One region of the Priestia sp. FSL W8-0001 genome, then DNA from elsewhere that is predicted to be linked to it. Evidence: riboswitches for the same ligand, from Rfam matches in the RefSeq annotation. Region 1 holds a riboswitch; the other holds the start of a gene.
What was found. Region 1 has a riboswitch for manganese ahead of MKZ18_RS06295 (TerC family protein). Riboswitches for the same ligand answer to the same signal wherever they lie in the genome.
Positions count from the first base shown of each region.

Region 2: another riboswitch for manganese. It lies ahead of MKZ18_RS14145 (SulP family inorganic anion transporter); the one in region 1 lies ahead of MKZ18_RS06295 (TerC family protein).

Region 1 covers NZ_JBBPAL010000001.1:1,198,605-1,203,270, reverse strand. The annotation lists gene phaP (polyhydroxyalkanoic acid inclusion protein PhaP) at 1-158, shown strand, start outside; gene MKZ18_RS06300 (alpha/beta-type small acid-soluble spore protein) at 301-495, shown strand; gene MKZ18_RS06295 (TerC family protein) at 743-1,555, opposite strand; yybP-ykoY riboswitch at 1,653-1,755, opposite strand; gene MKZ18_RS06290 (hypothetical protein) at 1,827-1,964, opposite strand; gene MKZ18_RS06285 (response regulator) at 2,189-2,941, opposite strand; gene MKZ18_RS06280 (alkaline phosphatase) at 3,276-4,666, opposite strand, start outside.
Region 2 covers NZ_JBBPAL010000001.1:2,651,671-2,656,336, forward strand. The annotation lists gene MKZ18_RS14145 (SulP family inorganic anion transporter) at 1-1,374, opposite strand, end outside; yybP-ykoY riboswitch at 1,806-1,965, opposite strand; gene deoD (purine-nucleoside phosphorylase) at 2,015-2,719, opposite strand; gene MKZ18_RS14155 (hypothetical protein) at 2,918-3,070, shown strand; gene MKZ18_RS14160 (hypothetical protein) at 3,125-3,445, opposite strand; gene MKZ18_RS14165 (phosphatase PAP2 family protein) at 3,727-4,374, opposite strand; gene MKZ18_RS14170 (hypothetical protein) at 4,449-4,586, opposite strand; gene MKZ18_RS14175 (sporulation protein) at 4,647-4,666, opposite strand, start outside.

The DNA of each region.
Region 1 (4,666 bases):
CACAAGAGCAATACCACCAAGTCATCACACAGCTACTAGAAGAGCAAAAGAAAACGCGTGAAGAGCTTCAACAAGTATCTGATGCGTACGTAGAGCAAGTAAAATCTCTACAAAAATCATTTGCTCAATCAGTTGATCAATATGCAGTTGTAAAATAAAACAAGAAAGCCTAACTTCTTCTGAAGTTGGGCTTTTTATTATCTCCTTCAAACCATTACCAGTATGGCAAGAAAACGAGAGTACATACTACGACTACAACGATAATTATTCGTTGAACTTAAAAAAGGAGAGAATGAAACCATGGCTAAATCAAATAAATTATTAGTTCCTGGCGTTGGACAATTTTTAGATCAATACAAAGCAGAAATCGCTCAAGAATTTGGAGTAACTTTAGGCTCTGATACGGTTGCTCGTAGCAACGGATCAGTTGGTGGCGAAATTACAAAACGTCTAGTACAACAAGCTCAAGCTCATTTAAACGGGCAAAACAAATAATTTTAACAACTTCATAACATGGCTAAAAGCAGGTGCTCTAGGCACCTGCTTTTCTCATGCAAAAAAGAGGGTGGGACATAACAAAACAAATTTCCAAAAAGAAGAACAATTCCTTTTCTCACCTCTTTACGTTGTTAGAATACGTTTGTTTTCACAATCAACAAAAAACCTGAATGATTAAAAGCGAGTAACTCTCAATCGTTCAGGTTTATCGTTGGCTGAATTACTTATGTCTCAGCCTCTTTGATTATTGATGATCTACTTTTTTCAATGCATCTTGTGCATCATCTGAACCTTCAATTTCACTTTGATTTTTACCTTTCGATAAGAACCAGCCGCCAACAGCAATTGCAATCAGCACGATCCAAAAGAAAAGTTTCCATCCTTTTGACTCTGGGAAATGCTCATCAACAATTGCTAATTCAGGGTGAGCAAGCGTATATACTGCTAATTTAACCCCTACCCAACCAACAATTAAGAACGCAGCCGTTTCTAAACCTGGGCGTTGATTTAATAATTTTACGAACCATGTTGCTGCAAAACGCATGATAATTAATCCAATTAATCCACCTGCAAAAATAACGGCGAACTGTCCACCATCTAGCCCACCAATCTTAGGTAGTGGAGTATTTGGAAGCGTGACAGCAAGAGCTACCGCTGCAAGAATTGAATCGACCGCAAACGCAATGTCTGCTAACTCTACTTTTAAAACAGTCATCCAAAAACCTGAACCCTTTTTTTCCTTTGTAACGGTTTCATCATGTTTTGACTTTTTCAAATAGCGCTTTACGAGGTGATTAATCGCGATAAACAGTAAATATACTGCTCCGATTGCCTGTACTTGCCAAACATCCACTAAGAACGAGATTGCAAATAGTGAACCAAAACGGAAGATAAATGCCCCCGCTAACCCGTAAAATAACGCTTTTTTACGCTGCTCTTCTGGTAAGTGCTTTACCATAATTGCCATTACAAGCGCATTATCGGCAGCTAAAATTCCTTCTAAGGCGATGAGAACAAGCAACACCCACCCATATTCTAATAACAATGATGCATCCATAAACATTCTCCTCTCTTTTCTCTCTTACTAATCTTTTTCCCTAATTCGGCAAAGAAAACACAAAAAGACCTTTGCCAAATATGGCAAAGGTCTTGCTAAGCATAAATAAACTCGTTATGCCAACAAAGCCGATGGACAGAATCCATGGAATGACGACTTTGTTTCAGGTTTCCCTGACGCTACTCCCCTTTACTCCTTAGACGAAGTAAGTGTATTAAGTTATTATCATAATACGTAACTTTTTCCAACTTGTCAATGGAAGAATAGTTATTTATTTCTTTCCATTCAGTATACGTGCTAACTTGTGTAAAAATGTCTCAAAATGGATGGGTTTGGTGATATAATCTTCAAGCCCCATGTTCACTTCTTTTTCAATATCATCTTGTAGTGCATTCGCTGTAACTGCCATCAACACCCATTTTTTATGAGGCGTGATGAGCTACTGCTTCTTTCAATTAAGTCTAAGGCTGTATAAGCAGCTAGAATGCCCACTACTATTGCCAGCAAAACGGTAAATAAATTATAATTCCCTTCCAGAGTCATTCGCTCCTTTCTCATAAGCAAGACGTAAAAACAGACGAACCGTTTCAAAGACTCGCCTGCTGTTACGTGCAAGTGTATTTAATTCAACTGTTAATTGACCATTAGATCATGGAGCTGCTTTTGCACTTCTTGAATTTTCAATTTCGAGATATGAGCATATTCATCAAAATTCAAAAAGTAGACTAGGTACGTTTCATTTCTAGGAGTAATATGAGAGACCTTTTCCAGATTAACAATATAAGATCGATGCGTTTGGCTAAAAACGTTTGGATCTAAATACATATAAATATCACTGATGTTTTCATATGTTTCATATGTTCTCAACTGTGTGAATATTAAACATTTCTTTCCTGATTTTTCAATAAAAACAATCTCGTTAATTGGTATATAGTAAGTAGATCCGTTAAATTTAACAGGTAATCGCTTTGCTCTTGATTTAGTTGAGTTGTCTTTTTCTTGTTTAGCAAGCGTTTTTTTAGCGCGCTCTAAAGCTACATATAAACGCTGATTTTCAATCGGTTTAATAATATAATCAAGCGCAGATAATTCGAAAGCTTCAACCGCAAACTGATCATACCCTGTTATAAAGATAAAGCGTAAATCTGGTTTAATCTTCAAACATTCTTTGACAGCTTCTAATCCGCTCATGCTCAGTATATTAATATCTACCAAAATAAGCTCTGGACTTTGTACCATTACTTGCTGAATTAACTCTTCACCATCCCTGCAAGAGCCAATGACATCAAAGCCAGGTACCTGAGAAATAAAATATTCTAAGATTTCAATTGAATCTATATTATCATCTGCAATTAATACTTTCACAAACGTCGCTCCTTCTAACATTCTTTCTAATCCTTTTACATTATCTATTCCGTCAAATTAAAAACAAAAATGAACATTTATGCTAAGGAGAAAAATCTCGCTAGTTTCTCTCAAATTTAGTAAGTATTTGGATATCAAAAGTGTAGCATATAACCGTAACAACATATATATGAGAAATGAACTAATCAATTCATAAACCAAGTCTATCATACTATACTTCTTCCACTTATGCATAAAGAAATGCCTAAAAATCGTATTTTTATATAGGTCTTTTTGACTATTAATAAGAGATGAAACAAAAACAAATAAGCCCACCAGAAGAATTCACTTCCGGTGAGCTATATGCTTCACATGCTTATTTGCCTTTTTTTACAATGTCTTGTGCTTGCTTTGATACAAAGAAGCGGCCGTTTTTATCTTGTACGACAACGCTATTCATTTCAATTTCTTTTCCATTCACAACCGCAATATTTTTGTTAACAGGAAACTCAACCGTACGCTTGTTTGATTTTACAACTAGTACAGGGTTTTGTGGATCTTGTTTATTTACTGTTACGTTAGCACCCTTAAATGCTTTTGTAGCTTCAATAAATAGCTCATCCGTTAGTTTATCTAAGTCGAAATTCATTGCTTTTGCCATATGCTTAGCAAGATCAGTATTATCGTAATGCCCCACAGGACGATCTACTCCGTATGAATATAAGAACATGTCTTCACCCGTATGCCCACCTGTCGTAAAGCCTAGGTTTGCACGATTTGCCAGCAGTTTAGATAATGTTACTCCAATTGCATTTTTATCTTTCGCTGCATCTAACTGTTTCTTTTCATCAACCGTTAAGTTGTCTAACCCGTATAAAGCAGCCACTTCTTCTTTGTTTGATAAGTCTTTATTTAGAGAGCCCATTGCACCTTCTAACGTCATTTTCGCTTTTTTCAACGGGTCAATGTACGCTGAAACAGGCGTTGTATCATAGTTTTTATCTGTATTTTTACTTCCGATTGAAATACCGCTATTACCGTGATCTGATACAACAATAACCATTGTATTTTTATCTTTTTTCGCAAACTCGACTGCTTTCCCTACTGCGTTATCAAAAGCTAACACGTCGCTTACCATTCCAACAGGATCGTTTGCATGTGCCGCCCAGTCTGGCTTACTGCCTTCAACGAATAAGAAAAATCCATCCTTGTCCTTTGAAAGCGTAGTAAGTGCTTTATCCGTCATTTCTGAAATTGTCGGCTCTTGGGGCTTTGTTTGTTTACGGTCCATTTCGTAAGCAAGCGCTGAATCTGAGAATGAACCCCAAATTTTATCTGATTTTGATTTCAATAACTCATCGCGATTTTCTACAAAATCATAGCCCTTTTCGTCAATTACTTCAACTAAGTTTTCACCGTCTTTACGGTTTTTACTACCTTCTCCTGTAACAAGTGATTGCTTACCACCACCGAGTACAACGTCTATGCCTTGGTATACTTGCTGCTCACCTAGTACATCAAAGTTATTACGATCGTGATGATGGGCTGAAAAACCAGCTGGCGTTGCGTGTTGAATTTCAGAAGTTGCCACAATTCCTGTTGCTTTTCCAGATAGCTTTGCTCCTTCTAGAACATTTGCAACGGGGCGGTACTTGTCTTCTTCTTTTATTTGTTCAACACCAGGTGTTGTGACAAGTGAAGGAAGCACTCCTACGTATCCAGAGTTAGATTTATTACCAGTAGCCAATGCTGTTCCTGCTGGTGCTG
Region 2 (4,666 bases), 1.5 Mb from region 1:
TTTATTATTGCTTTCATACTTTCCTATAACTTTCGCCACGGCTAACATTGCAGATTGATCCCAAACGTAAGAGTTTGAAAAATCAACTACAATTATTGCTTGTTCATCTTCGTAATGAAATGCATTTACAAAAGCTGTTGTTGTTGCAAAGAAAAGAGGACCTTTAACGTGATAAACTATTCGATCAGACTCTTCTTCTTTTATTATTGTTAATCTCGCCATTTTCCAACCAAACACGACCGTACTAATGACAATACCAACCATAACTCCTAGCGCTAAATTATGTGTAAGCATTACAACAACAACTGTTGCAATCATAACAACAGAATCCGATACAGGATACTTATGAATGTCTTTAACAGATCGCCAATCAAACGTGCCTACCGCTACCATAAACATGACGCCAACAAGCGCGGCCATTGGAATCTGCTTTACAACATCACCTAACACCATAATTAAAAATAATAAAAACACGCCTGCTATAAGTGTTGAAAGTCTTCCACGTCCACCTGATTTTACGTTGATTACAGATTGTCCAATCATAGCGCATCCTGCCATTCCACCGAATAAACCTGTAACTATGTTAGCAAAACCTTGTCCACGTGCCTCTTTATTTTTATTGGAATCTGTATCCGTCATATCATCTAAAACTGTCGCAGTTAGTAATGATTCTAACAAACCTACAATCGCTAACGGTAGTGAATACGGTAGAATAATCAATAATGTTTCTAGTGATAATTCTACTGCTGGAAAATGAAGAGCTGGTAGTGTACGCGTAATCTCTCCCATATCTCCTACCGTTTTCAAGCCAAATCCTCCACCAAAAATGGCCATGGTCGTCATAAATACAATCGCTACTAATGGTGCTGGAACTATCTTAGTTACAAGAGGGAATACATATACAATTAATAATGTTCCTGCTACCATCGCGTACATAGCCCAGTTCGCACCTTTAAAATGCTGAAATTGAGCAGTGAAAATTAAAATCCCTAACGCGTTAACAAAACCAAACATAACCGTTTGTGGTAAAAATGATAAAAACCTTCCAACTTTCAGCACACCTAAAACGAGCTGAATAATTCCAGTTAAGATTGTCGCCGCAAACAAATACTCAACCCCATGAGTTTTCACTAGATCAATCATTAAAAGAGCCATTGCACCAGTTGCGGCAGAAATCATTGCTGGTCTTCCCCCAGTAAATGCAATGACAATTGCCATACAAAAAGAAGCATATAGACCTACCATAGGATTTACTCCTGCAATGATGGAAAATGCAAGTGCTTCGGGAATTAATGCAAGTGCAACGGTCATTCCTGAGAGAATATCTCCTCGGATATTTGAAAACCACTGCTGCTTAATAGCTGCTACGCTCACTAAATCACCTCATAGTATATAGTAAATTGATTTTCGACTCTCACGAAAACCAAAGCCGTTTTGAACGTAGGTTATCGTACCATATCTTCTTTGAATTGAAAATATATTTTTTACGATCGTGTTGAACCGATTTCTTTTCTAATTCACACCATTAAAAAAGAGCGTAAACTGCACGCTCTTTTTTAGTGAAGTCCTACTCATTAACGTCGAGGTGGAACTTCCGTATAATTTAATGAATAGCTGACTGAAATTAAGCCAAATAAATGTTGAAATCGAGGCGGATTTTTCACCTCCAAGGTCAACATTGCAAGTAAAAATAATTTACTCAACACAAGGAATGCTACCATTAAAAATAGTTTCTTTTTTCGTTTCAACGAATCATCGCTTCTCCTCTTTTTAACATAAAAATAAGAACAAACGATTATGGTTACATCTTTTATCTCTCATTTAAACAATAAAAGACCTTCACCACTAATCGGTAAAGGTCTTGCTAGACATTGTTTTACTATGCCAATAAAGCCGGTAGATTTCTCTACGAAATGTCGACTTTATTTCAGGAAAAACCTGACGCTACTCCCCTTTAAGGAATCTTATTCATAAAGATATTATAAGGGAATTGCGAACAGAATTCAACTATTTATTACTCATTGATTGCTGCTTCTAAAGCAACGATAATCATATCATTAAATGTTGTTTGACGCTCTTCAGCTGTTGTTTCTTCACCTGTAAAGATGTGATCGCTTACCGTTAAAACAGACAGCGCATTACGCCCATATTTAGCTGCTAGCGTATACAGTGCTGTTGTTTCCATTTCAACTGCTAGTACACCGTGTGCAGCCAGCTTTTCTAGTTGTCCATCTTCATTGTAGAATTGATCAGAAGTGAAAACGTTACCTACTTTTAGGTGTAATCCTTTTTCAACTCCAGCGTCATATGCACGCTTTAATAAGTCGAAATTCGCAGTTGGCGCATAGTCAATAGGTCCAAATTTCACGCGATTCATTTGTGAATCACTTGATGAAGACATAGCTAAAATAACGTCACGAACTTTTACATCTTTTTGAATCGCCCCACAAGTTCCGACACGAATTAAGTTTTGAACACCATACTCATTCATTAACTCATTTACATAAATAGCGATAGACGGAACGCCCATCCCTGTTCCTTGTACAGAAACACGTTTTCCCTTATATTTTCCTGTAAATCCTAACATTCCGCGAACTTCATTGTAGCAAGTAACATCTTCTAGAAATGTTTCCGCAATGTATTTTGCACGAAGCGGATCTCCAGGGAGTAAGATCGTTTCTGCAATTTCACCTTTTTTTGCCCCAATATGTACACTCATCTTTGTACCTCCTATTGTGTAAAAATGTTACCTTCTCACTATAACATAATTTGTCGAATTAATTACTGATTTCTTTCTCTGCCTTTCATTATTCCAACGTTTTTGCTGAACTATGTACTGAAAAAAATGGCGTAATGAAAAACATGTTTCGAGGAAAGCTACTCAAGAACACTATTTTTAAATAAATGAGGTGATCATATGGGCAAAAAACATCGTAATCGCATTAATTCACCAAAGAAAAACAACCACATTCCTCAAGAAGCCATTATTGCGGAGCAAGAGGCACATGGTGATGAGCATACAGCAAATAAACGCAAAAATGGTCCTGGACACCATATGCGCGACTATTAACTTTTTTAATAAAAAAGCGGCCTGATTGGTCGCTTTGCTTTATCAATAATTGATTTACCGGACGTGAATCCGATTTACTCTTTGCCATCCATCCGTCCAAAGTTTATAATAATACTTTCCTTTAGTACCTTCATCAATTAATAAAATATCTCCTGTACTAATAAAACGAGCATTGCATTCTTTTGGCAAATTGTCAGCAATGTTGAACTGTTGAAAGACTTTAACCGCTGCATCTTGATGGTCGAGAGCTTTTACCGTTAAACGATGAACCGGTTTATATCCTCTTCTTTCTCCTTTTTCTTCTGTTTGCATAATTGTAACATCGTATTCCGTAATGATATTTAACTGTTTTTTTAAATTCGTCCACACATTCAAATGTCTTCCCTCCAAACCTCAATGTTCTATCCTGCATCCTATGTATGAATTAATACTATGTCATTTATATTAGCGATAGATAGATCAAAATCCTTCATTTCAAATACATGTTTTATTCATACTTTCTTTTATAATTAAACTACCTTAGCATAAATCTCTCCAAAAAAGCATGGCGTTCGCCATGCTTTTACTAGTGTATCATCTTGTTAAAGTCAGTGGATAACCGTTTGGTTCTAAATCAATAAAATGAAATATTCGTTAAGAATTTGTAATGGTATATATTATGTCGGGAACTGGTATTTCTTTAAAGAAGACTGCATGAATTTACAATAGAGCTGATACATGCTAATCGCCCAAGAGATACCCAAAGCATAACCGGCTAATACATCTGTTAAGTAATGGACACCTAAATACATTCGACTGAACCCAACTAATATGATTAGTAGAATAAAGCTTGTATAGGCAATACTTCTCACACTTTGTGTCTTGGAATACGCTAAAACAAGGCATAATAGTCCCACAAAAAATGCGCTCGAATTCATCGCATGGCCGCTTGGAAAACTGTAGTGTGATGCGTCAATTAGCTGACTCCATCCAGGTCTTGGACGTTCAAAAATTTCTTTTAAAAGCCAATTTAACCCTCGTACCCCCCAAAACACAAGGGTAATGAATAAGGCTGATATGCCTTGGCGTTTATACATCAACAGTATAACAAGGACAAGCCAAATTGGTGCCGTAACATACCATGATCCTAACGTTGTAATAAAAATAAAAAATGGTGTTAGCCAGCTTGTCCTCCACTCAAAAATTGTATGTAATACATCATAATCTAACTCTTTTACAAAAGCCGTGTCAAACGTTAGCATTAGAATCACAAATAAGGCAAGTGCCAGGCAGACAGTAACAATATATTGTCTTCGCGTTAACATGTTGTGCTCTCCTCCATTAAACGATAAAGAAGAATGAATAAGAAGCATGCAAATACATGCTCCTTATGCAGTCGTTAGTCCTTTTTAGGCTGTTTATAGTGTTCAGGCTTTGGTGCCTGGTTCATAGCAAATTCATTTGAGAATTCTGGCTGTTGACGTGACGACTTTTTCATTCCTTTTTGATGTGTTTGATTACTTGTTTTATGAGACATGGTTTTCCCTCCCTTCCTCACACGTTTAATATGTGAAGAAGAAAGACAGACTATCCTAACTTATACGCTATATCTTGAAA